One region of the Pseudoduganella sp. UC29_106 genome, then DNA from elsewhere that is predicted to be linked to it. Evidence: predicted binding sites of a transcription regulator. Region 1 holds the regulator's gene; the other holds the start of a gene.
The links. Region 1 encodes NrdR, which represses ribonucleotide reductase genes. Its sites were predicted from a motif close to CACNANATNTNGTG; they were not measured.

Region 1 (15,262 bases):
GGCCAGCATCGTGTACAAGCTGCGTCCGGACACCAGCATCTACGCCGCCTACCTGGAAGGTGTGGAAGAAACCGGCATTGCGCCTGCCGCCACCGTCAACGCCTTCGAGGCGATGCCGCCTGCGGTCAGCAAGACCAAGGAAATCGGCATCCGCTCCGAAGCCTGGTCCGGCATGACGGCTGCAGCTGCCGTGTTCCAGATCACCCGCGCCTCGGCCTATACCAATGCGCAGAACCGCTTCGTCGTTGATGGTCAGGCCCACTACAACGGCCTCGAACTGTCGCTGACCGGCAGCGTCACGCCTGAAATCTCTGCCTACATTTCCGGCATGTTCCTGGATGCGGAACTGCGCAGCGCCGCCAACGCCGCGCAGGTCGGCAAGCAGGCGGAAAACACGGCGAAAAAGACGGGCAGTGTGCTGATCGAGTACAAGCCGGCCTACCTGCCGGGCTTCAGCGTGAACGCGGGCGCCTATTACACCGGCCGCCGCGCCGTGAACAATGAAAACCAGGCCTTCATCCCGGGCTACACGCTGTTCACTGCGGGCGCCCGCTATGTGACAAAACTGATGGGCTATCAGACCAGCTTCCAGCTCAATGTGGAAAACCTGGGCGACAAGACCTACTGGTCCGCCACTGGTGGTAATCTGCTGGCATCCGGCCTGCCGCGCACCGTCAAATTCGCAGCGAAGATCGACTTCTGAACCTGTCCTGGTTACGGCCGGTGCGCACCCTCCCAAGGCGTGCCGGCCGTTTTTTCCATTTTGAAGGCCGTACCAACATGATGATGAAACGTTGTAGCCTGTTCGGCGCCCTGGTGGCGATTTCCTCCCCTGCCCTTGCTGGCGATTGCGCGCAACTGGCGGGCCTCAAGCTGCCGCATGTGCAGATCACGATGGCGCGGGAAATCACCGGCGGCACCTTCAACGAAGACACCGCCTTCGGACGTGAAGGCCGCATCTACAAGGGCTTGCCGGACTTTTGCCGCGTGCGCGGCCTGGCGTCGCCCGTGGCCGGCTCGGAAATCGAATTCGAAGTATGGCTGCCGCGCCGCGCTTCCTGGACTCGCCGCCTGCACATGGTCGGCAATGGCGCCTATTCCTCCAACATTTATTACGCGCAAATGATCACGCGCCTGAAACGGGGCGACGTGGCGGTGGGCACCAATACAGGCCATCGCGGCCGCGAACTGACTTTCGCGATCGGCAAGCCGGAATCCATCGTGGATTTCGCGCACCGCGCGGTACACGAATCAGTGGTGTCGGCAAAGGCAGTCACCAAAGCCTATTATGATGCGCCGCCCGCATATTCCTATTTCAGCGGCTGCTCCACCGGCGGCTATCAGGGCCTGAGCGAAGCCCAGCGTTACCCGGAGGATTTCAACGGCATCATTGCCGGCGCTCCGGGCAATAACCGCTCCACCCTGAACATGGCCTTCCTGTGGAATTACAAGGTCAATCACCGTGCGGACGGCAGCCGCATCCTGCCCGCCTCCAAGCTGGGCATGATCACCAGCGCCGTCGTCCAGAAATGCGACCGCACGGATGGCGTGGCCGATGGCGTGATCGGCGACGTGAGCGCCTGCAAATTCGACCCGGCCGAATTGCAGTGCAAGGCCGGCGACGAGGCCAACTGCCTGAGCGCCGAACAGGTGGAGGTCGTGCGCAAGCTGTACGCGGGACCGACGGATGTCCGCACCGGCAAGCCGTTGTATCCGGGCTACGTGTTCGGTAGCGAAGGCATCGCGGGTGGCGAAGAGACCACCCATCCGGGCTGGAGCGCCTATTGGGCCAATAACGCCAAGCCGGACGAGCCGCTGCGCCTGGACTTCTTCCGCTACTGGGTGTTCAACGACCCAAACTGGAACTGGAAAGGCTTCAACTGGGGCTCGGACATTGACGCCGTCAACAGCCGCATCGCTGCCACCTTCAACGCCACCAATCCGGACCTGCGCCGCTTCCGCGCCAACGGCGGCAAGCTGCTGATGTTCATGGGCTGGCAGGATCCGGTCGGCGCGGCGGCCGAAGCGATCAACTACTACAACGATGTGGAAGCGGCCTCCAAAGCGGCCGATCGCCGCCGCGATACGCAGGACTTCCTGCGCCTCTACATGGTGCCTGGCATGGCCCATTGCGCGGGCGGCCCCGGTGCAACCCACTTCTCGACTGCGACCCGCGATTCCGAGCCGCCGGTGTCCGATGCGAAACATGATATGGCGATCGCGCTGGAAGAATGGGTGGAACAGGGCAAGGCGCCGGGCGCGCTGGTCGCCACCCGGTTCGATGAACCGAAGAGCAAGGCGCGCAAGATCGTGTTCCAGCGCCCGCTCTGTGTGTATCCGGAAGTGGCGCGCTACAAGGGCGGCCCGGAAAATGAAGCCTCCAGCTTTGCCTGCGTGGCGCCACAGTAAGGGCCGGCCATGTTCAAAGCCACGATACGCCAGATTCACCTTTACCTCGGGATTACGATAGGCACGATCCTAGCCCTGATGGGGCTGACCGGCTTCATCACGGCCTGGGACGAGGACATCATGTCCGCGCTCGACCACGGCGTGATCCGCGTCGAGCCCCGCAGCCTGCCCGCCCTGACGCCGGACCAGCTGCTGCAACACTTCTCCGAGCAGATGCCGGCCGCCAAGCCCACGGTACTAGCCATCAGCGGCCAGCCCGGCGGCTCGGCGCGCGTAACCTATACGGTGGGCGAGGAACGTTCCAAGACTTATCTCGATCCCTACACGGGCAAGCTGCTGGGCCAGGCCACCGGCGAAGAATTCTTCGCGCAGGTGCTGCTGCTGCACCGCGTGTTGCTGATGCCGGGTGGCTCGGAAGGTCCGGGCGCCATTTCACGGCAGTGGCGGCCTTCACACTGATGTTCTTCGTCTTCTCCGGCCTGTACCTGCGCTGGCCCAAGGCCGCCGCAAGCTGGCGCGCCTGGCTGCTGGCGGACACCAAGATGCGCGGCCCCGCCCTGTGGCGCAGCCTGCACCTGACCGCCGGTACCTGGCTGTTCCTGGTCTACCTGATGAGCGCTACGACCGGCATTTCCTTCTCCTACGAGTGGTGGCGCAACGGACTTTCCGCCGTGCTGACGGGCGCCGCGCCGCCGCCCAAGTCCTCGTCGCCGAAGGAAAAATCCGGCAAGAAGGATGCGCCGCCCTCCATGGATGCAGCGTGGATCGGCATGCAGGCCTTGAACGGCGGGCACTACGAGATTGTCACCATCACCGTACCCAAGGCCTCGGCGAAACAAGTGCGCATGGCCCACCTGCCCGTCGGTTCCACGCATAACCGTGCCCAGGATATCGCGATGATCAACCTGGCCAACGGCCATGTCGACAAGCTGACGCGCTACGACAGCCAGGCGCTGGGGGCAAAGATGATGCAGGCCATGGTTCCGGTCCATCGCGGCGCCTTCTTCGGCCTGCCCGGCCGGCTTGTCGTCGCGGCGGCGGCCATCACGTTGCCGGGCTTCTTCATCACCGGATGGATGCTGTACCTGAACCGCCGCAGGGGCCAGGCGCTGGCGCGGCAGGCGGCGGCACTGGCCGGCGTCGGCGTCGGCACCGGCACTGGCACGGGCGATGGCGCCGACGGCATCGTGGTCGCCTACGCCAGCCAGAGCGGCACCGCCGAACAACTGGCGTGGCGCACCGTGGCCGCGCTGAACGAAGGCGGCGTGCAGGCCAGCGCCAGCTCGCTGCACAAGCTCACACCTGATGCGCTGGCCTCCGCCGGCACGCTGCTGGTGGTGGCCAGCACCTATGGCGAAGGCGAACCACCGGATACCGCACGCAGCTTCGAGCGCAATACGATGGCTGCTCCCCTTCAGCTGCAAAAGCTGCGCTACGCCGTTCTCGCGTTGGGCGACAGGGCCCACGACGACTTCTGCGCCTTCGGCCGCCGCATCGATTCCTGGCTGGAGGCGAGCGGCGCCCAGCCTATCCGCGCCCGTGTGGAAGTCAACGGCCCCGCCGACCGCGCGGCGCTGGACAACTGGCGCGAATGGCTGGCCTCACTGGGCGCCTGCGTTCCGGCCAGCATGAATGAGGATGCCCCCTTCAGCGACTGGCGCCTGTACGAACGCCGCCTGCTGAACGCGGGCAGCCCGGGAGAGGAAACCTGGCATATCGCCTTGTCGCCGCCGCCCGGAACGGCCTGCGAATGGATAGCAGGCGATATCGCGGAAGTGATGCCGCCGGAGCGCGAGAACAGCCTGCCCGGTCCGCGCAGCTACTCCATCTCCTGCCTGCCCGGCGCCGGCCGGCTGGAACTGCTGGTGCGCAAAACGGTGCTGGACGATGGCAGCCTTGGCCTGGCGTCCGGCTGGCTCACGCATGATGCTTCATTGGGTGGCGTGATCCCGCTGCGCCTGCGCGCCAACACCGGCTTCCGTCCGCCGCAAAGCGACCGGCCCATGCTGCTGATCGGCGCCGGCACCGGCCTGGCAGGCCTGCGCTCCCACCTGGCGCACCGCGCCGAGTTGGGGACTGCAGCGCGCATGGCTGGTGTTCGGCGAGCGCTCGCCGCAAGCGGACCGCCTGTACGGGGATGAACTGGAGGCGTGGCAGCGCAGCGGCGTGCTGGCGCGCTGCGACCTTGTATTTTCGCGCGGCGGCGAAGGCCCGCGCTATGTGCAGGACCTGCTGGAGCAGCAGGCGCAGGCCGTGCGCGACTGGATGGCGGCCGGCGCCGTGATCTATGTCTGCGGCGGCACGGCCATGGGAGCGGCGGTCGATGCGGCGCTGCGCCGCATCCTCGGCGACAGCCACCTCGACCTGCTGCAGGCCGAAGGCGGCTATTGCCGCGACGTGTATTAAGCGCCCTTCGCCGCAGCGGACAGCATGCGCTCCACGTAACGGGCGATCAGGTCGATCTCCAGGTTGACCTTGGCGCCTGCTTTGAGGTGCTTCAGCGTGGTGACCTGGATTGTGTGCGGGATCAGGTTGATCGAGAATTCGCAGCCGGTACCCGTGTCGCTGACGCGGTTCACCGTCAGCGATACGCCGTTCACCACCACCGAACCCTTGTAGGCCAGGTATTTCGCCAGGTCGCGCGGGGCTTCGATCACCAGCTCGAAAGATTCGCCGACCGGGTCGAATTCGCGCACGGTGCCCAGGCCATCGACGTGGCCGGAAACCAGGTGGCCGCCCAGGCGCTCGGCCAGGGTCAGCGCCTTCTCAAGATTCACTTCGGTGGTCGTGTCCAGGCCCACGGTCTTGTTCAGGCTTTCGCGCGACACGTCCACGGTGAAGCCAGTCTCGGTCTTCTCCACCACCGTCATGCAGGCGCCGTTGAGGGCGATCGAATCGCCCAGGGCCACGTCGGCCATTGGCAGGCCGCCTGCATCCACGTCCAGGCGCACGCCTGCGTCATGGCCGCCTTCCAGCGGCGTCACCGTTTTGATTTTGCCGACAGCGGCTACGATTCCAGTAAACATAATGGTCTTTATTGAGAGTTGAATCGGGCGAGGATGCGCAGGTCGTCGCCGACCTGGGTCACCTCATGGAATTTCAAACGTTTGGCGCCGGCCAGCTCCGCCAGTTCGGGCAGCGCGAACATGCCTTGCGCGTCGCCGATCAGCATGGGCGCCAGGTAGACCAGCAATTCGTCAACGCAGCCTTCGCGGATCAACGAGCCGTTCAGCTTGGTGCCTGCTTCCACGTGCACTTCATTGATCTGGCGCCGGCCCAGTTCGCGCATCAGCTCCGGCAAATCCACCTTGCCGTGGGCATTGGGCAGTACCATGATTTCGGCGCCTTTTTCGCGCAGCGCCGCTTCCTTTGCTTCGTCATGTGCAGCGGCCACGATCAGCGTATTGCCACCTTCCAGAATGCGGGCTTGCGGGCTGATTTCAAGCTTGCTGTCGATGACGATGCGGCGCGGCTGGCGCGGTGTCTGCACTTCGCGCACGTTCAGTTGCGGGTCGTCGGCCTTCACGGTGCCGATGCCGGTCAGGATGGCGCAGGTGCGGGCGCGCCAGGCGTGACCGTCGGCGCGCGCTTGCGGACCGGTGATCCACTGGCTCTTGCCGTTGTGGAGGGCCGTCATGCCATCCAGGCTGGCGGCGACTTTCATGCGCACCCAGGGCAGACCTGTTTTCATGCGCTTGAAGAAGCCGATATTCATTTCGTGGGCTTCAGCGGCCAGCAGGCCGGTGCTGGTCTGGATGCCGGCGGCGGCCAGCGTGGCCATGCCCTGCCCGGCCACCAGCGGATTCGGGTCTTCCATGGCGGCGACCACGCGGCCAAGGCCGGCGCGCACCAGCGCATGGGAGCATGGCGGCGTGCGGCCGTGGTGGTTGCAGGGTTCCAGCGTGACGTAGGCGGTGGCGCCGCGCACGTCGTTGCCGCGGCGCTGGGCGTCCTTCATGGCCTGGATTTCGGCGTGATCCTGGCCCGCGGCCTGCGTGACGCCTTCGCCGATCACTTCGCCGTCGCGCACGATCACGCAGCCGATGCGCGGGTTCGGGGAGGTGGTGTACAGGCCTTTCTCCGCCCATTGCAGGGCAAGCTGCATGCCTTCCAGGTCGCTATTGATTCGCATATTCAGTCCACGCCGGTGCAGGGCGATTCTCGGGCCGGGTCGCACAGCCGCACGCGGCCCAGCATATTGATCTTGATATTGCGCTGCTGTTCGCCGATGACCAGTGTTACGGTGCCGAAATTGGAAGCCTTGGCATGGGCGGCGCGACAGCTGCGTCCAGCAGAATTATAAGCAATGTAGGAAGGCACCGTTTGGTCGGTGAACCGGAAGCGCACTTCCATGCCTTTTGGCAGGGCGCCGTGGCGGCGCAGAACAGGCTCGCCGGGTCGGAGCGGCGGTTGGCGTTGGCGTCAATCAAGAGGGTCCAGCCCTGCTTCCAGTCGCCATTGTTGGGTAATAGCGTGACGATTTGTCCTTGGGCGAGAGCCTGGGCGCGGGTTTCGTGGATGGCAGCCACGAAGTCGCCGGAGGCGGCTTTCAGCTGCAGGGCTTCGATGGCCTGGCGCATGCTGGGCAAAGCGCTGCTGAGCATGATGGACGCGACGGCCAGGACGATCATCAGCTCGATCAGGGAGACGCCGCCGGCACGCCGGCATCCGGTGCGGACGGCGCTCAGCGCCAGCAGTTGGTGGCGGGGCCGGTGGCGCCGCGCTGGCCGGTGCTGGTCAGGGTCAGTTGTTCGCATTGGCGGTCCTGGAAGTGGCTGTCGACCTGCGCGGTGCCCGGTCTGGCGATCAGCTGGATGCAGTTGCGGATATCGTCGCCGTCGCAGGCTTTCCCTTCGAGTTCGTAGGCGCTGCGGGGCGGCGAGCGTCCCGACCACCAGCGGAACTGGCGCGCCTCCGGCTCGGTGGCGGTGGACGAGAAGGCGATGTAGGTGTTGAACTGGGTGAAGTGACGCTCCTGCTGCTGCATCAGCTCTTCCATCAGGCTTTGCGCTTCCGCGCGCTTGGATGCGATTACCGCCTGCTGGAATACCGGCAGCGCCACGGTGGCAAGCAGGATGGCGATCGCGGCGGCGGCCAGCATTTCAATCAGCGTGAATCCGGCTTCACGGACGCTCATGGCTTTTCCTCTCTTCCGGCGCGGGCGGCGGCGTGCAGTTCGCGCCAGTTGGCGATTTCGCGCCAGCTCAGCCGTCCGCTCGGGCCGGACGCGCCCGGTGGGGCGTCGGCGGCGCGGCGGTAGGTCGATTGCAGCACGACCTCGGTGTCGGAGCGGCTGCCAAAGCCGATCACCGTGACCCGGTAGAAAAAGCCGCCGCCCGGACGGGGTAGTCTTTCAGCAAGGTAGCGCGGGCGGCGGAAGGGCTCGAAACCTTCCCCTGTTTCCATCACGGCGCCGGACAGGACGCCGAACGGCGTCGTCGCATCACTCGCCAGGTCGACGAGCTGCCAGGCCGGCGAGCGTGCTTGCGGCGCGGGCTGCGCGGGCGGCGTGGCGGGTGGGTCCGCTGGGGAGCGGCCGGATTCGATGTCGCGTTCTGCGTCCATGAGTGCGTCCTCCGCTGCCTGGAATGCGATGAGCCGGTCGCGCTCGGCGCGCGCGGCCTGCTCGCCCAGCAGCGCCATTGTGGACGCGGACGCGCCCAGCAGCAGCACTGCCACCAACATCAGCAAGGTCACCAGCAATGCCACGCCGCGCTCGGCGCCGTCCCATGTCCGCCTCCTCACAGGTTGCGCACCGCGTACGTGGCCGTGAACACGCGCCGCACGCGTCGCTGCAGCGGCGTGGGCATCATGGCCTCGTCCACTGCCGGCTCGCCCTCGAACAGCTCGTAGCGCTGCAGCAGGCTACCGGGCGGACGCGAGCCGAACTCGCCGTGCAGCAGCAAGGCCACGCGCACGGCGACCACACGCCGCCAGTTCGATTTCTGCGCGCGGTCCCGGTCGCGCTCTTCGGCGGTGGCGCCGACGGGGTCAATCTCGCCGTCCAGTGCCGCGATGGTGCTGGCGGTCAGGTATTGGTTGGCGATGCCGTCTCGCGGTGTATCGGTGTCGATGCCGTAGAGGACCTGGAAACTGTCCACGCCGCGTACGATCGCGTCCGACGCCCAACTGGATGCGCCTTTGTATTTGCAGCGGAGTTCGGCCTCGCCGTCGTCCGCCTTCGCGACATAGAAGATGCTCCAGGCGTGCTCGCCGGTTTCGTCGAAGCCGGCGCAGTTGACGATGGCGCCGTCTGCGCTGCCAGTGAAGTGGATGAGCAGGACGTCGCTGCGGTTGGCTTCGGCTGGCATGGATGGTCGATGGAGGCGCCGTGGGCGGAGGCTGGCCGCATCGAGGCCCGTGATGGCCGCGGGCTCGACGGCCGGGGTGCCGGCGTTGTCGTGGTAGCCGGCCTGGCGGATCGATTGGGCGAGGATGGCCAGCGCGAAGCGTCCGCTGTCGTCTACGCGCGTGCTGGCGCCGGTGTTCAGGTAGCTGGCATTTGCGGCCAGCAGCATTGTCGTGGCGACCAGCGTGAGCAGCAGGCCTACTGTTGACGCGACCATGATTTCAGCGAGGCTGAAGCCTGACTGGCGCGTCTTAGAGCAAATGGTTGAGCAGCGCGGGCTCATGGCGAGCCTCCAGACGTGAGCGTCGAAGCCTGCGGCGCCGTCGACGACGCGGACGGGACGGGCCGCGCAAGCGGCTGCGTGGACGGCGCTGGCGGAGCGGCCGACGGCGCGATGGGGGCGGGCGGCGGCGCGGTGGGCACGGGCGGCGGCGCGGTGGGCGCGGCCGACGGCGCGATGGGGGCGGGCGGCGGCGCGGTGGGCGCGGGTTGCGCGAGCGATGGCGAGGATGCGGTGGTGGCGCGGCGGCGGCGAGGGGCGCGGCGGCGACAGCGATGGCGACGCCGGGGGCGAAGTCGTCGGCGCCGAAGGTGCGGCGGGGTGCCGTCGGGGTTCTTGCCGCGCCAGCCGATCTTGATGACCAAAGGGTCGGTGTCGCCGCCCGTGCAGGCCCAGCGCAGGCGCCGGGCTTGCCACATTTGCGCGTCGCGGCAGATGCGTGCGCGGCCCGTGGCGAACTGGCGGGCCACGGCGCGCTGCAGCTCCGACAGCTCGGCGCCGGCCAGCTCGGCAGGCGAGCAGGACGCGTCGAGGCAAGCGGCGGGGGCAGGAGCGGGGGCAACGGCAGCAGGCGCTGCGGCAGAGGCTGTGGCGGCAGCGGCAGCGATGGGGACGGGGGCGCGAGGCGGGGCGGCGCTTGGGGCGAAGGCAGGAGGATGCGGGTCCGTGGCGGTGTCGTAATCGAAGCCAACGTAAGCCGAAGTCTGCGCGGCGTTGGCGCGGATGCGTTCAGCCATGCCCGCGGCCAGTTGCACCGCGCGCGACAGTTGCGCCGACTCGTAGCGCGTGCGCATCGCATGCAGCTGCATGGCGACGCCGCCGACGAGCCCCAGCGCCAGCACGAGCGTGGCGATCAGCACTTCGATCAGCGTGAACCCGGCTGCGGCGTTCGCAGCCGCAACGGTAGCATTGCGCATGACAAGGCCCTCCCCCGCTGTTCACATTAGCCAGCGGTAGAGAGGCGCGTTTGCGTCAGATCAAAGGATGAGAGGGAAACCGAAAATTTCCGGCGAGTATTTGTCAGCGCGGCTTGCGCTCGAATTTCTCGATCGCGTCCTGGAACTCGGCCAGGTCCTCGAAATTCTTGTAGACGGAGGCGAAGCGGATATAGGCGACTTTGTCCAGGCGCTGCAGCTCCTGCATCACCAGTTCGCCGATGTAACCCGAGTCAACCTCGCGCTGGCCGGATGTCAGCAGCTTTTCTTCGATGGAGGCGATCGCCTTGTCGACCGACTCGGCCGCCACGGGACGCTTGCGTAATGCCAGCATCAGGCTGGCGCGCAGCTTGGACGCCGCGAATTCGGTGCGGCTGCCGTTCTTCTTGACCACGTAAGGCATGGTCAGCTCGATGCGCTCCCAGGTCGTGAAGCGCTTGTCGCAGTTCACGCAGCGCCGGCGCCGCTTGATGGCATCCCCCTCCTCCGATACGCGCGTATCGAGGACCTGGATATCGTCATGCTGGCAAAACGGGCATTTCATGTTGGAGGCGTCTGAATTTAACTATTCTAATGAAAAAAGCGCCAGGCCTTTCGACCCGGCGCCCTGATAGTACCAACCGTCGGCTTAAGCGTAAACGGGGAACTTGTCGACCAGCACCTGCACCGCGGCTTTCACGCGCTCGATGGTCGCTGCATCGTTCGGGTTATCCAGCACGTCAGCGATCAGGTTGCCCACTTGCTCCGCTTCCGCTTCCTTGAAGCCGCGGGTGGTCATGGCCGGCGAACCGAGGCGGATGCCGGAAGTCACGAATGGCTTCTGCGGATCGTTCGGGATGCCGTTCTTGTTGCAGGTGATGTGGGCCTGGCCCAGGATCGCTTCGGCTTCCTTGCCGGTCAGGTTCTTCGGACGCAGGTCCACCAGGAACACGTGCGACTCGGTGCCGCCGGACACGATGCGCAGGCCGCGCTTGATCAGGGTCTTGGCCAGCACGTCGGCGTTCTTCACCACCTGTTGCTGGTATTCCTTGAACTCAGGCGACTGCGCTTCCTTGAAGGCGACGGCCTTGCCGGCGATTACGTGCATCAGCGGGCCGCCCTGGATGCCAGGGAAGATCGCGGAGTTGATGGCCTTTTCGTGTTCGGCCTTCATCAGGATGATGCCGCCGCGCGGGCCGCGCAGGGACTTGTGGGTGGTCGAGGTCACGAAGTCGGCGTGCGGCACCGGGTTCGGGTACAGGCCGGCGGCGATCAGGCCGGCGTAGTGGGCCATGTCCACCATGAAGTAGGCGCCAACGGCCTTGGCCACCTTGGCGAAGCGCTCGAAGTCGATCTTCTTGGAGAAGGCGGACGCGCCGGCGATGATCAGCTTCGGCTTGTGTTCCTTGGCCAGGGCTTCCATCGCGTCGTAGTCGATGTCTTCTGCAGCGGTCAGGCCGTAGGAAACGACGTTGAACCACTTGCCGGACATGTTCAGCGCCATGCCGTGGGTCAGGTGGCCACCTTCCGCCAGCGACATGCCCATGATGGTGTCGCCCGGCTTCAGCACAGCAAAGAACACGCCCTGGTTGGCCTGGGAGCCGGAATTCGGCTGCACGTTGGCGGCTTCAGCGCCGAACAGCTGCTTCACGCGGTCGATGGCCAGCTGCTCGACGACGTCCACGTATTCGCAACCGCCGTAGTAGCGCTTGCCCCGGGTAGCCTTCGGCGTACTTGTTGGTCAGCTGGGAACCCTGGGCGGCCATCACTGCCGGCGAGGTGTAGTTTTCGGAAGCGATCAGCTCGATATGGTCGTGCTGGCGCTTGTTTTCGTTCTGAATGGCGCCGAACAGTTCCGGGTCAACATTGGCGAGGGTGTGATCTTTAGCGAACATGAAAAAACTCCAAGTTTTATCTAAGGCAGATTGGATCGAATGAGGGCGCCGGAATCAGTCAGAGCAGCCGTCTTCGCACGACTCCATCGTTGGCTGCCCAGGCGAACGGCTTGTTGAAATCTCACGTTCCCCGGTGGTTGCCCACCTCTCGCCGGCCAGCGCCGGCTTTTCGCCAGTTACGTGAGACAGTAATGGAGCCAAGATTGTATTTCATGCGGCAAATCCGAGCAACGTCAAAACACCGTCAAAACTGTCATATCGGCTACAATTTGCGGCGGATCAAAGATCTGCCCCGTGTCTATGTGTTCGATTGCCACCTTGAGGGACCCATGATAGTTCTCGTTACCGGCGCCACCGCCGGATTTGGCGCCGCCATGGCGCACATTTTCGTCAAAAACGGCCATAAGGTCATTGCCGCCGGCCGCCGCACCGAGCGCCTGCAGGACCTGGCCACCGAACTGGGCCCGAACCTGCTGCCGCTGAAGCTGGACGTATCCGACAAGGCCGCCATCCACGCCGCCTTCGCCGCCCTGCCCGAGGGCTGGCGTGAAATCGATGTCCTGGTGAATAACGCCGGCCTGGCGCTGGGCGTGAAAGGCGCCCACGAAGCCAGCCTGGAAGACTGGGAAACCATGATCGCCACCAACTGCACCGGCCTGGTCACCGTCACTCGCGCCCTGCTGCCGGGCATGGTGCAGCGCGGCCGCGGCACCATCATCAACCTGGGCTCGGTCGCCGGCCACTACCCCTACCCTGGCGGCAACGTCTATGGCGCCACCAAGGCCTTTGTCGAGCAATTCACGCTGAACCTGCGCGCCGACCTGGTGGGCAGCGGCGTGCGCGCCACCAACCTGGCGCCCGGCCTGTGCGGCGGCACCGAATTCTCCAACGTGCGCCTGAAGGGTGACGATGCGGCGGCCGCCAAAGTCTATGAAGGCACCCTGCCCCTGACGGCCGACGACATCGCCCAAACGGCCTATTGGATTGCCACTTTGCCGGCCCATATCAACGTTAACCTGATCGAGCTGATGCCGACCTGCCAAGGTTTCTCCCCATTCAATATCAAACGGAGCTAAAATGGCGGGTTAATAAGGGAAAAACGTAAGAGATTGTTACATAACCTGCATTTACGCAATTCGAATCACAAATTGACGTAAAATGTTGCTTAATCACATTAAGTAGTCAAACCAACATGTCGTCAGAGTTCAACTGGGAGGTCCGTGTCTATTACGAGGACACAGATGCCGGCGGAATTGTCTATTACGCGAATTACCTGAAGTTCTTCGAGCGCGCGCGGACCGAATGGTTGCGCGCTATCGGCGTTGGACAGCAGGTTTTGCTGGCAGAACATGACGCGATGTTCGTGGTGAAGTCCGTGAGCGCCGACTATCATGCGCCGGCAAAGCTGGACGATGTACTAAAATTGACATTAAGAATCGAAAAGCTGGGCCGCGCCTCGATCCAGTTCGTGCAGGAAGCATGGTGCGGCGACCGCCTGCTCAATACGGCCCATGTAAAAGTCGGCTGCGTGGATTCCGCTTTGCGTCCGCGCGCCGTGCCCGATGCCGTGGCCGCCCGCATGCGACCCTGAAACCAGATAGTGAAATAATGAACGTCACTCAAGACCTCTCCTTCATCGCCCTCATCACCCACGCGCACCTGATCGTTCAGCTGATCATGGCGCTGCTGCTCGGCGTCTCGCTGGTCAGCTGGACCTACATCTTCAAGAAGCTGTTCGACGTGCGCGCCGCGCGCAAGCAGACCATCGAGTTCGAAAAGACCTTCTGGGCCGGCGGCAACCTGCACGCCCTGCACCAGAGCGCCGGCAGCAACCGCGCCAACAGCGGCGCGCTGGCCCGCATCTTCGAAGCCGGCATGGGTGAATTCATCAAGGGCAAGCAGGCTTACGCCACCAGCCGCGAAGTGCTGGATCTCGGCGCCATCCTGGATGGCGCCCGCCGCGCCATGCGCGCGGCCTTCCAGCGCGAGATGGATGCGCTGGAAGCCCACCTGGCCTTCCTGGCTTCGGTCGGTTCCGTGTCCCCTTACATCGGCCTGCTCGGCACCGTGTGGGGCATCATGAATGCGTTCCGCGGCCTGGCCAATGTGCAGCAGGCCACGCTGTCGGCCGTGGCGCCCGGCATTGCGGAAGCGCTGATCGCCACCGCGATCGGCCTGTTCGCGGCGATCCCTGCGGTGGTGGCCTACAACCGCTTCTCGCACGACATCGACCGCCTGGCCATCCGCTTCGAGAGCTTCGTCGAAGAGTTCTCGAACATCCTGCAGCGCCAGTCGCGATAAGGCGGACCAACAGCCATGGCCTCCTCATTCTCCAGCAGCATGCGCGGCGGCCGCCGCCGCAAGTTCAAGTCGGAGATCAACGTCGTGCCGTATATCGACGTGATGCTCTGCCTGCTGATTATCTTCATGGTGATTCCGAGCTCGAACAATCCGAGCACGATCGACCTGCCGCACGCCGAGAAGGCGGTGCGGCCACCCGATACGTACATCCAGGTGACGGTGAAGCCGAATGGCGCGCTGTCCATCGGCATCGCCGGCAAGAACGCGGAAGCACCGGAGACGGAGCCGAACCGCGACGCCCTGGTGCGCAAGCTGCGCCAGATCCACGAGGCCAACCCGGACTACCCGGTGCTGATCGCCGGTGACAAGGAAAGCAAGTACGACGACGTGATCCAGCTGATTTCGGAAGCGAAGAAGATGGGCATCAACCGCGTCGGCCTGGCAACGAAGTAAGGCATAACCATGAGTAGTGCAGCAGCGAGCGTAGGTTCACCATACCGCGTGCCCAAGCGGCACGACGGCTTCCGCTCGCTCTCGCTGGCGATCGGCATGCACGTGCTGCTGTTCGTGTTCCTGTGGGGCGGCATCCGCTGGCAAAGCTCGGAGCCGGTTGGGGTGGAAGCGGAAGTGTGGGACATGACCACGCAGCAGGCCGCGCCAACGCCGCCGCCCACGCCGGAGCCTGAACCCGAGCCGGAGCCGGTGAAGCAGGCGCCGCCGCCTCCTCCGCCACCGCCGGAGGTCGTGCAGCCCAAGCCGCAGGAGCCGGATATCGCCCTGCAGCGCAAGAAGGAAAAGCTGGAGAAGGAGCGCCAGGAACGCCTGGCCGAAGAGAAGCGCAAGCTTGAGGAAGAAAAGCAGCGCAAGCTGGAAGAAGAGAAGAAGCTCGAAGAGAAGAAACTCGCCGAGCAAAAGAAGAAGGACGAAGAAAAAGCGAAGAAGCTGGCCGAGAAGAAGGAAGCCGACAAGCTGGCCAAGGCGCGCGAAGCCGAGATGAAACGCATCACGGGTTCGGCGGCGAGCACGGCGACCGGCACGGCTGCCAAGTCCACTGCGCCGCGTATCGATAACGGCTATGTGGCGGCGCTGAAGGCCAAGATTCAGAGCAATGTTT
Region 2 (15,262 bases), 3.1 Mb from region 1:
CACGAAAGAGGCGCGTAGCAGGCCTGCCCGCGCCAGCATGGCCAGCCAATGCGCGTCTGCCACATCGGTTTTTCGCCCAGGGACATTCTTGACGTGACGCGCATTGACCACTTTGGCCTGAATGCCCACCATTTCCAGCGCTGCATAAGGGCTCTTCCAGTAAATGCCGGTACTTTCCATCACGACTTCGTCAGGCTTCAGAGCGGCTGCCCAAGCTGCGAGCTCCTGGCGATGTCGCTTGAAGGCACCAAATTGCCGCTGCTCAATCCGTTGCGTACCGTCGGCTTCCTCAATTAAGGCGCAGGCAGTGATTTGGCTCTGGTGCACATCCAGGCCAATCACGCGTTTGTAGAGTGTTTGCAGTTCCACATGACCTCCCGCTGTTTTACACTGATGGAGGAAAGCGGCGGATGTGGCCTGAAGTCTGCCTGAGGGCACCGAAGCGCCCACGGCCTTTTTAGCGTGCGCTCTCTAGGAAGCAATCCGGGGTACGGATCAGGTCAAGGGATCATGTTACTAACGGGGTCTGACCGCCAAAAAACACAACGATCTCGATCCGCCGCTTTCTCTCCCCAGTCTAGTTTCTTTCATCCTCCGGGGCGGCGGTGTGCTCCGCCATGCCTGTTACTAAAACGCGATATCCCTTACTACTTCGCGCGGGTCGTCGCTATTTTGTCGGAGTTTGCTCTATTAGGGGAACTAATTCGCGCTGCCCACTCCAACGAACACAGGCCACACGCATTTAGTACCGATTCGCGTTCTGAAGGGCAATTTTAGTAACAGCCAGTACGTTTTAGCAGGCATTGGAAGGAAGTAGTAGCGCTTAGTAAAAACCGACTTTTGGAGACCCATCATGTCTACGCTCCATTACCCGATTCGCTTGCCCAGCGATCTGTTGGAAACCCTGGGCGAATTCACCGGCCAATGCTGGTCGGATTCTTTAGCACTGGAGCCGTTTATTTGCGAGGCGATACGCAACTACGTACGGCCGGCAGCGGCGGCCGAGGCGCAGCCAGCGGAACCGTCCGGGACCGGATACCAATGGAAGCAGGTCTTCCTTCCCGATGGAACACGGTTGCGCGCCAGCTTTGGCGGTCACAATTATTTCGCGAAGGTGGAAGGCGGCGAAATCAAGTATGGCGAGCATGCGATGTCGCCGTCGCGCTTTGCAAATCTTCAGGGCAGCGGCAATCGCAATGCATGGAAGGCCGTCTGGCTCTGCCTTCCTGGCAGTGAAGAATGGCTGCTTGCCGATGTCTGCCGGTCCGCACGGTATACGGCAATAGCGCGCCTGATTGGAGACATTGCTTCGGCCGAGCGCCCGCCGCAAGCGAGAGAGCGTGCCGAAGCACGTCAAGCGCCTCTGGCGCACCTGGCGGCGCCGGCCGAAATGGTCGCCGCAGGCACCGTGCGGGGGATCGCCTTCCGGGAGTCTGTGATGAACCAAGGCAGCCGGCGGAGGCTTAATCCGCTTTTTCGGCCTGCAATGTAAAGCGCCTGAAAGTGTGCCGCGTGTGCTCCTCGTTGTGCAAGGCCAGCGAAGATTTGATCAGGTCGCTGCGGCTGATCACGCCCACCAAAAGGCGGCTGTAGACATCGTCTACGACCGGCAGGCGCTCCAGGTCGTGCACCGCCATGCGCACGGCCACGGTGCGGCAGGTTTCGCCGCGCAGGGCGACGATGGGGGTGTTCACGCCATATAGGTCGCGTACGAAAACGGCGCCCTCGCTGCGGTCCAGGCCAGCGCGGTCCAGCATGCCGACCACGGCGCCATCGCGCGTGACCGGGTAGGCGCGGTGCCGCTGCGTAGCGCCGAAATGGGAGTGCAGCACGTCGGCCAGCAGCGCATTGGCGTCGATGGACTGCGGCGTGGCGCTCATCACTTCTTCCACGCTGTGCCGCTCCAGCGGATCGATGCCGTATTCGCGGTAGATGTGGTGGCCGCGACGGGCGATCTTTTCGGTAAGGATGGAGCGGTGCATGGTGATGACCGTGAAGCCGTAGGCGACGACCGATGCCGCCAGCACGGGCAGCAGCGCGTTCGTGTCGTGCGTCAACTCGAAGGCGAACACGGTGGCCATGATGGGTGCGCGCATCATGCCACCCAGCGTGGCGGCCATGAAGACCAGCGGCCAGACGGCCGGCGAGCCGCCCGGCAGATAGGGGCCGAGCACGGCGCCGAGGCCGGCGCCCAGCATCAGCAGGGGGCGCCAGCACGCCGCCCGAGGTGCCGGAGCCGAGGGCGATCAGCCAGATGATGGCCTTGACGATCAGCAGGCCGGCCACCACGCTGCCTGCCAGGTGGTTCTGCAGCAAGTCCCCTATCACGTCGTAACCGACGCCCAGGGCGCGCGGCTGGAAATAGCCGCCGATGCCGATCGCCAACGCCCCCAAGGCGGGCCACCACATCCAGTGGATCGGCAGTTTGTGGAAGCCGTCTTCAACGCGGTAGAGCGCGGTGGACAGCAGCCAGGCCATGGCGCCGCACAGCAGGCCGGCGAGCACGCAGGCGAACAGGGCCGTCGGCTGCAGCGCGGGGCTTTGCTGCGGGAACAGCGGCCCGGCCTCCATCACCAGCGGACGCAGGAAGCCGGCCACGGCGCAGGCAATCGCCACCGGCAGCAGGCTGCGCGGACGCAGTTCGAACAGCAGCAGTTCGACGGCCAGCAGCAGCGCCGCGATCGGCGTGCCGAAAACGGCTGTCATGCCGGCCACGGCGCCCGCCACCAGCAGGGTCTTGCGCTCGGCGTCGTTCAGGTGGAAGTGCTGGGCGATCAGCGAACCGACCGCGCCGCCCGTCATGATGATCGGACCTTCGGCGCCGAACGGCCCGCCGCTGCCGATGGCGATGGCCGAGGCCAGCGGCTTGAGCACCGCCACCTTGGGCGACATCGCGCTGCGCTTGAACAGGATGGCTTCGATCGCTTCCGGAATGCCGTGGCCGCGGATCTGCTCGGAGCCGTAACGGGCGATCAGGCCGATGATCAGCGCGCCGATCACCGGTACCACGATCACCCAGGCGCCCAGCGCGTGGTCGGCGGGCGAGTGCGCTTCGGTGGACAGCGTCTGGTAGAAGAACAGGTTGGTGAAGAAGGCGATGGCGTGCAGCAGCACCCAGGCGGTGCCGGTGCTCAGGATGCCGATGACGGCGGCAATGGCGCCGATCGGCAGCAGACGCGCGTCGCCGCTGAAGTCGCGGCGGGAGTCGTAGGGTTTCATGGTTGGGCCGGCAGGTTGGGAATCGTGAACACGCCGGCCAGCGATTGCAACTCGGCACGGTGGATTGCGGCCAGGCGCGACAGCACTTCTTCGCCGGCCGGCAGCAGGTGGATTTCGACGCGGCGGCGGTCAAGCGCGCTCTGCCGGCGCTGGACCAGGCCGGCGGTCTCGCAACGGGTCAGCAGCGCGACCACGCCGTGCTGCTGCGCCTGCAGCCGCTCGGCCAGCTCCCCCACCGTGGCCCAGTCGCGGCCGGGGTAGCCCTTGATGTGAAGGAGCAGCAGGTACTGCAGGGGCGTGATGCCCTCAGCCTGCGCGGCATTCTCCGAAAAACGCTCGAAGCGCCGCATCTGGTAACGGAATTCGGACAAGGCCGAGAAGTCGGCCTTGCTTAGTGGCGAAGATGACATGGCGAAATTTATATCACGTTATGATGTAATTTAGCCGTAAATCATACCATCGAAAACCCGAGACGTAACCCTGGTGTCTGCCACATCGTGGCAGACACCTGCTTTATGCCGTGGGTTCTAAGAGCGTCAGCGGCGCGCGAGAAAACCAACGGCGTAACCCTGGTGGCTGCCACGTCGTGGCAGCTACCTGCTTTATGCCGTGGGTTCTAAGAGCGTCAGCGGCGCGCGGAATGCAAAAAGGGCCGGGTCCCTTGCAGGACCCGGCCCTTTTCAGGCAAGGCGAAAAATCAGTCCCAGCTCAGCGCGCCGCCGGTCTGGTATTCGGTGACGCGGGTTTCGAAGAAGTTGCGTTCCTTCTTCAGGTCGATCATTTCGGACATCCATGGGAATGGATTCTCGTCCTGGTCGAACAGTTGCTCGAGGCCGATCTGGACCGCGCGGCGGTTGGCGATGAAGCGCAGGTAGCCCTTGAACATGGCGGCGTTCAGTCCCAGCACGCCACGTGGCATGGTGTCTTCGGCGTAGCGGTATTCCAGCTCGACGGCTTGCAGGAACAGCTGCTTGATCTCTTCCTTGAAGGCCGGGGTCCACAGTTGCGGGTTTTCCAGCTTGATGGTGTTGATCAGGTCGATGCCGAAGTTGCAGTGCATGGACTCGTCGCGCAGGATGTACTGGTACTGCTCGGCAGCGCCCATCATCTTGTTCTGACGGCCCAGCGCCAGGATCTGGGTAAAGCCGACGTAGAAGAACAGGCCTTCCATCAGGCAGGCGAACACGATCAGGGACTTCAGCAGTTGCTGGTCGCTCTCAATGGTGCCGGTCTTGAAGGCTGGATCGGTCAGGACGTTGATGAACGGAATCAGAAACTGGTCCTTGTCGCGGATCGACGCCACTTCATTGTAGGCGTTGAAGATTTCCTGCTCGTCCAGGCCCAGCGACTCGACGATGTACTGGTAGGCGTGGGTGTGGATCGCTTCTTCGAACGCCTGGCGCAGCAGGTACTGGCGGCACTCAGGCGCGGTGATGTGGCGGTAGGTGCCCAGCACGATGTTGTTGGCGGCCAGCGAGTCGGCAGTCACGAAGAAGCCGAGGTTGCGCTTGACCAGGCGGCGCTCGTCTTCGGACAGGCCGTTCGGGTTCTTCCACAGCTCGATGTCGCGCTGCATGTTCACTTCCTGCGGCATCCAGTGGTTGGCGCAGCCGGCCAGGTATTTGTCCCAGGCCCATTTGTACTTGAACGGCACCAGCTGGTTGACGTCGGTCTGGCCGTTGATGACGCGCTTGTCGTCGGCGTTCACGCGCAGGGCGACCTGCTCGGCGCTCGCTTCGGCGGTGGCGCCCATCGGAGGGGTTTGGCGCGGGGTTGCCGCGGCTTCATCATCCCAGGATAGCATTTTGTTGAGTTCCTTCTCTTTAAGCTTTTAAACCCGAGGCCAAAATCCAGTGCCTGCCACATCGTGGCAGGCACTTGTTTTGCCGGTTCTATGTGTATTGTATTACTGGCAGGCTTCGCACTCTTCGAAACCGTCGTCACCCGGACGCAGGTAGCAGGCGGCGCCTTCGACCACGGCTGGTGCTGCCTCGACCGGAGCGGCCGGTGCGGAGCTCAGCGCTGCCGGGGCGTTGGCCGACACGGCGTTCAGCGCGCCGGTGCGGGTGGTCGACTTTTCCATGTGCGACGCAGCGATGGTGCGCAGGTAGTAGGTCGTCTTCAGACCGCGCAGCCATGCCAGCTTGTAAGTCTCGTCCAGTTTCTTGCCGGAAGCGCCAGCCATGTAAATGTTCAGCGACTGGGCCTGGTCGATCCACTTCTGGCGGCGCGATGCAGCTTCCACCAGCCAGGTTGGCGAGATTTCGAAGGCGGTGGCGTAGATGTCGCGCAGGTCTTGCGGCACGCGGTCGATCTTGCTCAGGGAGCCGTCGAAGTACTTCAGGTCGGCAATCATCACTTCATCCCACAGTTCGCGCGCCTTCAGGTCGCGCACCAGGTAGGCGTTGATTTCGGTGAACTCGCCGGACAGGTTGGACTTCACGTACAGGTTCTGGAAGGTCGGCTCGATGCAAGCGGACACGCCAATGATGTTCGAGATGGTCGCGGTCGGAGCGATCGCCACGCAGTTCGAGTTGCGCATGCCGAACTTGGCGATGCGCTCGCGCACCGGCGTCCAGTCCATCGCGGACGACAGGTCCTGCTCCAGGTAGCCGCCGCGGTTTTCAGCCAGCAGCTTGACGGAATCCTGCGGCAGGATGCCGCGGTCCCACAGGGAACCTTTGTAGGACTCGTACTGGCCGCGCTCTTCCGCCAGCTCGGTCGACGCCAGGTAGGCGTAGTAGCAGACCGCTTCCATCGAGGTGTCGGCGAAAGCAACGGCTTCCTGCGAAGCGTAAGGCACGCGCATCATGTGCAGGCAGTCCTGGAAGCCCATCACGCCCAGGCCGACCGGACGGTGGCGCAGGTTGGCGTTGCGCGCCTTGTCGACAGCGTAGTAGTTGATGTCGATCACGTTATCCAGCATGCGCATCGCGGTGCGGATGGTCTTCTGCAGCTTGATGTGGTCCAGCTTGCCCTCTTTCATGTGGGCAGGCATGTTCACGGAACCCAGGTTGCAGACGGCGATTTCGTCTTCGTTGGTGTTCAGCGTGATCTCGGTGCACAGGTTGGAGCTGTGCACCACGCCCACGTGCTGCTGCGGCGAACGGATGTTGCATGGGTCCTTGAAGGTGATCCATGGGTGGCCGGTTTCGAACAGCATGGACAGCATCTTGCGCCACAGGTCCAGCGCTTCGATCTTCTTGAACAGGCGCAGTTCGCCCGCGGCCGCCTTGGCTTCATAGCCCAGGTAGGCTTCTTCGAAGGCCTTGCCGACCTTGTCGTGCAGGTCCGGGCAGTCGGACGGCGAGAACAGGGTCCAGGTGCCCTTTTCCATCACGCGCTTCATGAACAGGTCGGGAATCCAGTTCGCGGTGTTCATGTCGTGGGTGCGGCGGCGGTCGTCACCGGTGTTCTTGCGCAGGTCGAGGAATTCCTCGATGTCCATGTGCCAGGTTTCCAGGTAGGCGCAGACGGCGCCCTTGCGCTTGCCGCCCTGGTTCACGGCGACGGCGGTGTCGTTGACCACTTTCAGGAACGGCACCACGCCTTGCGACTTGCCGTTGGTGCCCTTGATGTGGGCGCCCAGCGCACGCACCGGGGTCCAGTCGTTGCCCAGGCCGCCTGCGAACTTGGCCAGCAGTGCGTTTTCCTTGATGGCGTCGTAGATGCCTTCCAGGTCGTCGGACACGGTAGTCAGGTAGCAGGAAGACAGCTGCGAACGCAGGGTGCCCGAGTTAAACAGGGTCGGGGTCGACGACATGAAGTCGAAGGTCGACAGCAGGTTGTAGAACTCGATGGCGCGCGCTTCGCGGTTTTCTTCGTTCAGGGACAGGCCCATCGCGACACGCATATAGAAGGCCTGCGGCATTTCGATGCGCACATCGCGCACGTGCAGGAAGTAGCGGTCGTACAGGGTCTGCAGGCCGATGTAGCCGAATTGCAGGTCGCGGTCGGCCACCAGGGCCTTGGCCAGCTTGGCCAGGTCGAACTTGGCCAGCTCAGGGTTCAGCAGCTCGGCGTCGATACCCTTGGCGATGTATTTCGGGAAGTATTCGATGTATTCGGCGGCAGCTTTCGCTTGCGGGGTTTCCTTGCCGAAGACTTCCTTGCGGATGGTGTGCAGCAGGATGCGGGCGGTCACTTGCGAGTAAGCCGGGTCCTTTTCCATCAGCGCGCGGGCAGCCAGGATGGCGGACTTGTGCAGCTCTTCGACCGGCACGCCGTCGTACAGGTTCTTCACGGTTTCAGCCAGGATGGCGTCGGAATCGACGTGCTTTTCCAGGCCGGAGCAGGCGGCGCTGATCAGGTCGCGCACTTCCTGCATCACCAGCGGACGGCGCACGCCGTTTTCGGTGACGGAGATTTGCGGCTCGGCAGCAGCGGCGGTGCCTTGCGCTTCCTTTTTCAGGCGGCGTTCTTCCATGTGCTTGGCGCGGTACAGCACATAGGCGCGGGCCACGTCGTGCTCGCCGGAGCGCATCAGGGCCAGTTCCACCTGGTCCTGCACGTCTTCGATGTGGAAGGTGCCGCCGGACGGCTGGCGGCGCACCAGGGCGTTCACGACGTTATTCGTGAGCTGCTCCACCAGTTCGCGGATGCGCGCGGACGCTGCACCCTGGCCACCATTCACGGCGAGAAACGCCTTGGTCATCGCCACGGCGATCTTGGACGGCTCGAAAGCGACCACGGCGCCATTGCGGCGGATGATACGGTAGTCGCCCAGCGCGCTGGCTGGGGTGGTCAGACCGCCGGCGTTAGCGCCTGCGGCTGCCGGTGCTTGTGGCACTGGGGTGATGGAGGTGTCTTGAGTAGATTGCATTTAGGCTCCCACGATAACGCGTGTCAGGTATGTTTTCTTACGGCAATTACGACCACTACATCTAGTGAATCGGATAAATCCATCCACTAATTGTAGTGACGGCTTCCCGGACGCACAAGGGCAATTTTTTAGAGCCCGGACAATATTTCTATTGACTTTTCAGTTCGCCGGAAACGGCGGGCGATCGACGGTTAGCAAGTACTAACTGAGTAATTTTATTGCTCAGAAAGTAAGCAAAGTTGAGCCCCGGCAGGGTATTGTGCATTGGCAAAAACGCTACAGGTTCGGGCTGGAAAAGGGCCGGGGGACGGCATTATAAACCCACGGCGTGAAGCAGGTGTCAGCCACGATGTGGCTGACACCAGGTCTATGCCGTGGGTTCTGAATTACGCCTCCGGCTCCTGGATGTTGAGCTTCTGCATCTGGTAGCGCAGCTGGCGGAAGCTGATACCCAGCAATTGGGCGGCCTGGGTGCGGTTGTAGTTGGTCTGGGCCAGGGCGCGGATGATGATGTCACGCTCGACAGCAGCCAGATAGGCCGGCAGGTCGCTGGGCAGGACATCGAAGGCCGGCAGCGGCGGCATGGCCGACACTGGCGCGGCCGCAGCAGGCGCGGTCGGCGCAGGCGTGACGACAGGCGCCGGCACGGCCGGGACGGAGACAAAGGCCGGCGCAGCGGGCGCAGTCACCGGCGGCGGCGCAGCGTAAGGCGCGCCCTTCAGCGCCAGGTCCTCTATATTAATAACGCCATCGTTGGAGAAAGCCAGCGCCCGCTCAAGAATGTTCTCCAGCTCGCGCACATTGCCCGGGAAGGAATACGAGCGCAGCGCGTCGAGCACGCCCGGCCCCAGCGTGACCTTGTGTTCGAAGGTGCCGAGCCGCGACAGGATCGCCTCGGTGAGTTCTTCCAGGTCGTCGAGCCGTTCGCGCAGCGGCGCCAGGCGCAGCTCGATCACGTTCAGGCGGTAGAACAAGTCCTGGCGGAACAGGCCCTCCTCCACCAGCTTTTCCAGGTTCTTGTGGGTGGCGCTGATGATGCGAACGTCCACCGGCTCCTCGGACGTGGCGCCGATCTTGCGCACGCGCCGCTCCTGGATGGCGCGCAGCAGCTTGACCTGCATGGCCAGCGGCAGGTCGGCCACCTCGTCCAGCATCAGGGTGCCGCCATTGGCGGCCTGGAAGAAGCCGTCGCGCTCGTCGGCCGCGCCGGTGAAGGCGCCCTTGCGGTAGCCGAAGAACTCGGCCTCCATCAGCGCTTCCGGAATGGCGCCGCAGTTGACGGCGATGAAAGCCTTGTCCGCGCGCGAACTCTGGGCGTGGATCTCGCGCGCCGCCAGCTCCTTGCCGCTGCCCGACTCGCCATTGATGGCGATCGGCGCCATCGAACGCGCCAGGCGTCCGATCTGGGCGCGCAGCGCCTGGATGGCGGCCGAGTGGCCGCGCAGGCGGCTGGTGACGGCGGGCTTGTCCGCCGCGGCAGGCATAGCATCGTTCAGCTTCAGGGCCGACTGCACCATCACGCGCAGCTGATCCAGTTGCACCGGCTTGCTGACGTAATCGAAGGCGCCCGCCTTCAGCGCCACCACTGCGTTGTCGGCGCTGCCGAAGGCTGTCACCACGGCGATCGGGATATTCTTGCCGCTGGCCGTCACGTCGCGCACCAGCTCCAGGCCCAGGCCGTCCGGCAGGCGCATATCGGTCAGCACCAGGGAATACTCGCTCTCGGCGTAGCGGCGGCGCGCTTCGGCCAGGGTTTCGGCGCTGTCCACGTCCAGCCCCATTTTCAGCAGCGTTATTTCCAGCAATTCGCGCAGGTCGGCTTCGTCATCGACGACCAGGACACGTGGAGACCTCATGCAATTCCCTTGTTGGCTTGCGCGGCATGCCGCGCGAAAGTAATCACGAATCGTCCGCTCGACTTGCGGCCGCCAGCTGCCATTTCGGAATCGAAGCGGTATTCGTAATCCAGCATGGCCTCGTTATTCAAGCACAATTCGCGCGCCAGATACAGCCCCAGGCCCGTGCCCTTGCTGGACGTGGTGTAGAAAGGCTCGAACAAATGGGCGCGCACTTCGGGCGAAATGCCGGGGCCGTCGTCCTGCACATGCATTTCCAGCGCCCGGCCCTTGGGCTGCACGATGAAGATTTGCATGCTGCCCGGCTTGCCGCTGGCGTAGCGCACGGCGTTGTTCAGCAGGTTGATCAGCACCTCGCGCAGATGCAGCGGATCGAAGCGCACGGTCACATCCTGCACGCCGCCGAGGCAGACGATGTCGCCACTGAGCTTGTGGGTTTCGTCGAATTCCGCTTTCAGCTCCGCCAGGAAGTGGCGCAGCGCCAGCGGGTCGTGGTGGCTCTGCGCCTTGCGCGAGAGTTGCAGGATGTCCTCCACCATGCGGTTCACGCGCGCCACATTGTCGCTGATGATCTTCAGCAGGCGCTTGTGCACGGGCGCCTGCAGGTCCTCTTCCAGCAGCGAGTTGGCGTGGCCGATGGCCGACAGCGGATTGCGCACCTCGTGCGCGATGCTGGCCGTGAGGCGGCCCATCGAGGCCAGCTTCAGCTGCTGCGCCTTTTCCTCGATGCCCGTCACGTCTTCCAGGAAGATCACATTGCGCTCGGCGCCCAGGCCGGCCGTGTCGGCGGCGGCGAAGCGCACTTTCAGGTGGGAAGCGACGTCGCGCCGCGCGCTCCAGGCGGCGGTCACTTCCTGCAGCGCGGGATCGTCATTGGGCTTGATGGTGACGAAGACGGAAGCATGTTCGGGATGGCCGCGCCAGTCGTTATAGGCTTGCACGATGGGCTGCAGCGCCGGCGTGTCGGTCAGGCGGCTGCCCTGGCGCGCGCCGACGGTGCCGAGCATCTTCTGCGCCGCCGGATTGTTCATGTGGATCACGCCATCGCCGCCCACCACCAGGATGCCGTCGCCGGACTGCGCCAGCACCAGGCGGTTGATGGCCTGCTGCACGCCGATCTCCAGGCCGCGCTGCACGGCCAGTTCTTCCTGCCCGATCAGGCGCGCGGCCATGCGGTTGACCACGATCACGGTGGCGAAGCCGGCCGCGCCGTACAGGCCGGCCTGCACCAGCAGCACCAGTTCGCCATCCGGTCCGAAGGCGCGGTAGGCGGCGTCCGCCAGCAACACCAGGGATGCCGTCGACGCAAAGAACAGGGCCACCAGCAGCGGCGCCAGGATGGCGCAGCCGGCCAGCGGGAACAGATAGAGGATGGCCAGGCCGCTGCGCATGCCGCCATCGGTCAGGTAGAGCATGGAGATGATGGCGATGTCGCAGGCCAGCTGCACCACCAGCTGCAGCATGAAGCGGCGCTTCCAGTAGCTGGCCGCCAGCACGAAGCCGAGCGAGGCCGCCAGGTAAAGCACGCACAATTCCAGGCGCGGGCTGCGGTTGGCGGCGCTGCCCGCGGCGCCCAGGCTCAGGTAGGCAAGCAGGACGACGGCGATGATGGCGCGCGTGCCATTCAGCGTTTGCAGCGAACGCCAGAAGGTCTCGCGCGATTCGGCCGACAGGGAAGCCAGGCGTGCGCGCAAGTTATTTCGCCGCCAGCTGGGCGTGGGCCGTGCTGCAGTAGTCGCGGCCGTTGACCACGACATTCTCGGAAGCGGGGTAATGCACGCCGCAGTGGGTGCAGCACAGCATCGCTTCAACCTGGTCGGCCGGCCGCGCTGCCGGACGCTGCGGCGTCGATGGCGGCGGCACGTGGCGTGCGCTGCGCAGCTTGGCGCGGATGGCGGCGATGACCAGGAAGACCAGCGCCAGCCAGAACAGAATACGTGTCATGCAATCCCTCGATGTAAAACCACTTCCAGTACAAAACGGCTGCCGACATAGGCCAGCAGCAGCGTCGCAAACCCGGCCAGCGTAAAGCTCAGCGCGGTGCGGCCGCGCCAGCCGCGGAAATGGCGGCCCGCCAGCAGCGACGCAAACAGAATCCAGGACAGCAGGGTGAAGACCGATTTATGGTCCCACTTCAGCGCCCGGCCAAACAATTCTTCCGAAAACACGATGCCCGACAGGACGGTCAGGCTAAGCAGCAGGAAGCCGAAACCGATCAGGCGGAACAGCAGCTTTTCCATCGTCAGCAGCGCGGGCAGCTGGTCAAGCGCGGTGGACAGGAAGCTGGCGCGTTCGCTGCGCGTATGCAGCCGCGATTCCTGCAGCGCCATCAGCACGGCGTGGAAGGCGGCGATGGTCAGGGTGGCGTAGGCCAGCGTGGCGATCGCAGATATGCCAGCCCAGCGCGCTCGAGTGGCCGGTGACCGGCACCAGGTTGCCGGGAAAAGCCGCCTGCAGCACGGTGGAGCAGGCCGCGACCGGCATCACGATGCGGCGCAATCCGTCCAGCGGATAGTTCTGATTCTCCAGCCAATACGCCGCCACCGAAATCCACAGCGCGGACGACAGCATGGCCGCAAAGCCGATGCGCAGCGAGCCAGGCAGCATCACATCGATCCACAGCGCCGCGCCGTGCAGCAGCCATGCACCGGCGATCAGCGCGGCAATGGGGACGGCCTTGCGGGATGGGAGGAAGGCACAAACAAGATAGAGCAGCGTCGCTGCGATCAGGAAGTAAGTCTGCATTTAGTAAGTGTAACACCGCAATACCCTGGGGGCAGATCCGACATTCCAATACCCTGGGGTCAGATCCGACATTCGGACACGGCCTCAGCCACCACGAGGCTGAGGCCGTGTCCGAATGTCGGATCTGACCCCAGGGTTCTAAGTTATTCGGTGCGGCGGGCGTGGAGGCGGGCCAGGCGGTCGGCGCTGAGGGGGTGGCTGGACAGGTAGGGCAGCTGCGATTTTTCCAATGTCTGCAGGACCTTGAAGCCGTCCTCCAGGCTGGACAGGGAGATGCCGTTGTGGACCAGCATATCGGCCGCGTAATCGTCCGCTTCCGTTTCGGCGTCGCGCGAGTAGTGCATGTCCAGCGCCAGCGCGGGCAGGCCGGAGATGGCGGCGCTGGCGTCGCCGAACAGCAGGGCGCTGACCGCTGCCACGGCCGAGCCCTGGATCAGGCGGCGCGTCATGTGACGGCGGTGCAGGTGGCCCAGTTCGTGGGCCAGTACGCCCATCACGGCGCCATCGTCCGGCATCAGCGTGACCAGTTCGTCGGTCAGCACGATGTCGCCGGACGGCAGGGCGAAGGCATTCGGCCCGATGCGGCTCTTGCGGAACAGCAGGCGATAGGACGGCGCGCCTTCGTGCGGCGCCTTCAGGTTGGCGAAGGATTCGGCAATGCGCCGGCGCCGCTCGTCCGGCAATTCGCTGGGCGCGAAGACGCGGCGGTCCAGCATGTCGAGCACGCCCTGCCCCAGCTGCTGCTCGGCGGCCGGCGGCAGCGCCTGCGCGACACGGTCGGCCACGACCGGCAACGCATACAAATAGGCCAGCGCCAGCACCGTGACGATGGCCAGCAGCGATGCCAGCACGATGCGCCAGCTGCCCTGGGCGTGGACGACAGAACTGTCCTGGTGGCCGGTCTGTTCCAGCAGCGTATTGAAGGCTTGCTGGTCTTCCGCTTCGAAGGTGGCGCCATCAGGAAAGGTCACCCGGCGCGCCGTATGGCTGCTGCGTTCGGAAACGCGCAGCGCATCGAGCGGACAGGCGCGATCCGCCTCCCCTTCCAGTACGGCCGTGCCGTCCTGCACGGACAGCGCCACGCGGTAAGCGCGCGAAGTACGGCCGTCGAAATAGCGCCCCGGCAGCATCACAGCGACAGGTCGAGGTCCATGAAATCGGCCACGCCTTCGCCGGTCGCGCCGACCTGCACCTGCTCGCCGGCCACGAAGTTATCCAGGCTGCCGTTGACCACCATGGCCATCGCCTCCACCCGGTACTTCATCGCCCGCACCTTGGCGAAGGGAATGAACAGGCCGAGCGTGCAGACAATGCCCAGCAGGTTGGTGAAATAAATCCAGCACAGCGGGCCCCACTTCAGGTTGCAGCGGAATTCATGCTCGCCCAGGCGGGTGTGGTTCCAGATGATGTTCTGGATCATGGAGAAGAACAGCGGCATCAGGGACAGCATCAGCAGATAAACCGCCAGCGGGGCGTACACGGCATTCTCCGCGTTCACACCCAGCAGAGCCGCCAGGATGCCGGCGCCGAATGTGAACACGAGGAAGAAACCAAACATGATGCCGTAGGCCTTGTAAAAGCTGAGGGCTGACGCGTCGTAGCTGAAATGGCTGGCGCCGAAGCGGCTTTCCGTGTGCTGGAAGCGCTTGATGCGGTTGTGGGCCAGCGGCGCCAGCAGGCCGGTGCCGAACAGCAGGGGCAGGAGCAGATAGTGGGCGTAGGCTTCGCCGATGCTGCCGTCGAAACCGAAGCGGATGCCGCGGTAGCTGGCGTTGTGCAGCTTGAACTGCAGGCTCTTCCAGGTCAGCACCGGCATCACCAGCGCCATCACGCCCAGCATCACGAAGCCCGCCGTGGCCGACACGCTGAACGCGTAGTTATAGCCGCCCAGCAGCGCCACGGCCAGGATGCGGCCCTTGAGGATGGCCCCGGGATTGCCGTGGTATTCGAAGCTGCTGCCGGCCAGTCGCGTGCTCGCGTAGAAGTACTGGTTACGGCGCACCTTGGCCCAGGCGGAGTAGATGCCCAGGGTCACGATGCTCAGCAAAAGGTTGACGATCCAGATGCGGAAGTATTCGCTGCCTGTCGCGGAAAAGGCGAGCTGCTGCTCGCCGTCCTCGACCACCTGTTCCCGCATCGCGAGGTTATGCATGACCGCTCCTCCGGTTGATTAAATTACAACCAAGATGCCGTGCGCCACGAAAGTTGTCAATCAGAAACGTCAAGCACTTAAAGTTTTGTGCATGACTGTGACAATGTGAGAGTTAGTTGCAGGCCGGCCCAGCGCATAATCGCGCTTTTCATAATTTATTGCCATTCATGAAACTATGCTTTTGCGCCGCAGCGTTGGCGTTTGCCCTTTCCGCATGCGGCGGCGGCGGCGGAGGAAGCAATGGGCCGCAGCCTTCTGCTCCCCCGCCGCAGGCTGCGGCCGAGATCACGCTGAGCGGTGCGCCTGCCTTGGTGTTCACGGGCGATGGACCGGTGCCTATCCAGTCCAGGCTATCGGCCGCCGGCACGGTCAGCTGGAGCCTGGAGACGGGCTCGCCGGGCAGCCTGTCCGCCGCCACTGGCGAATCGGTCAACTACCTGCCGCCGGCAGCGCGGCAAGCCGCCGCCA

Region 2: a site for NrdR is predicted at 8,095-8,108, ahead of ACHMW6_RS30280 (ribonucleoside-diphosphate reductase subunit alpha). Genes of this name have one in related genera too.

Annotation. Positions count from the first base shown of each region.
Region 1 covers NZ_CP171977.1:1,880,641-1,895,902, reverse strand. Annotated here, with positions in the region: gene ACHMW6_RS09800 (TonB-dependent siderophore receptor) at 1-703, shown strand, start outside; gene ACHMW6_RS09795 (tannase/feruloyl esterase family alpha/beta hydrolase) at 781-2,409, shown strand; partial or broken gene ACHMW6_RS09790 (PepSY-associated TM helix domain-containing protein) at 2,419-3,443, shown strand; gene ACHMW6_RS09785 (flavodoxin domain-containing protein) at 3,486-4,550, shown strand; gene ACHMW6_RS09780 (hypothetical protein) at 4,504-4,815, shown strand; gene ACHMW6_RS09775 (riboflavin synthase) at 4,812-5,435, opposite strand; gene ribD (bifunctional diaminohydroxyphosphoribosylaminopyrimidine deaminase/5-amino-6-(5-phosphoribosylamino)uracil reductase RibD) at 5,444-6,541, opposite strand; gene ACHMW6_RS09765 (Tfp pilus assembly protein FimT/FimU) at 6,648-7,166, opposite strand; gene ACHMW6_RS09760 (type IV pilin protein) at 7,094-7,546, opposite strand; gene ACHMW6_RS09755 (PilX N-terminal domain-containing pilus assembly protein) at 7,543-8,154, opposite strand; gene ACHMW6_RS09750 (PilW family protein) at 8,151-8,975, opposite strand; gene pilV (type IV pilus modification protein PilV) at 9,038-9,955, opposite strand; gene nrdR (transcriptional regulator NrdR) at 10,059-10,517, opposite strand; partial or broken gene glyA (serine hydroxymethyltransferase) at 10,602-11,847, opposite strand; ZMP/ZTP riboswitch at 11,936-12,037, opposite strand; gene ACHMW6_RS09730 (SDR family NAD(P)-dependent oxidoreductase) at 12,177-12,923, shown strand; gene ybgC (tol-pal system-associated acyl-CoA thioesterase) at 13,040-13,438, shown strand; gene tolQ (protein TolQ) at 13,456-14,148, shown strand; gene ACHMW6_RS09715 (ExbD/TolR family protein) at 14,164-14,601, shown strand; gene tolA (cell envelope integrity protein TolA) at 14,611-15,262, shown strand, end outside.
Region 2 covers NZ_CP171977.1:6,073,913-6,089,174, forward strand. Annotated here, with positions in the region: gene ACHMW6_RS30255 (IS110 family transposase) at 1-369, opposite strand, end outside; gene ACHMW6_RS30260 (hypothetical protein) at 854-1,492, shown strand; partial or broken gene ACHMW6_RS30265 (chloride channel protein) at 1,464-3,219, opposite strand; gene ACHMW6_RS30270 (MarR family winged helix-turn-helix transcriptional regulator) at 3,216-3,629, opposite strand; gene ACHMW6_RS30275 (ribonucleotide-diphosphate reductase subunit beta) at 3,917-5,023, opposite strand; gene ACHMW6_RS30280 (ribonucleoside-diphosphate reductase subunit alpha) at 5,126-8,041, opposite strand; gene ACHMW6_RS30285 (sigma-54-dependent transcriptional regulator) at 8,428-9,897, opposite strand; gene ACHMW6_RS30290 (sensor histidine kinase) at 9,894-11,591, opposite strand; gene ACHMW6_RS30295 (PP0621 family protein) at 11,593-11,841, opposite strand; partial or broken gene ACHMW6_RS30300 (inner membrane protein YpjD) at 11,838-12,642, opposite strand; gene ACHMW6_RS30305 (M48 family metallopeptidase) at 12,786-13,772, opposite strand; gene ACHMW6_RS30310 (YjgN family protein) at 13,772-14,794, opposite strand; gene ACHMW6_RS30315 (hypothetical protein) at 14,962-15,262, shown strand, end outside.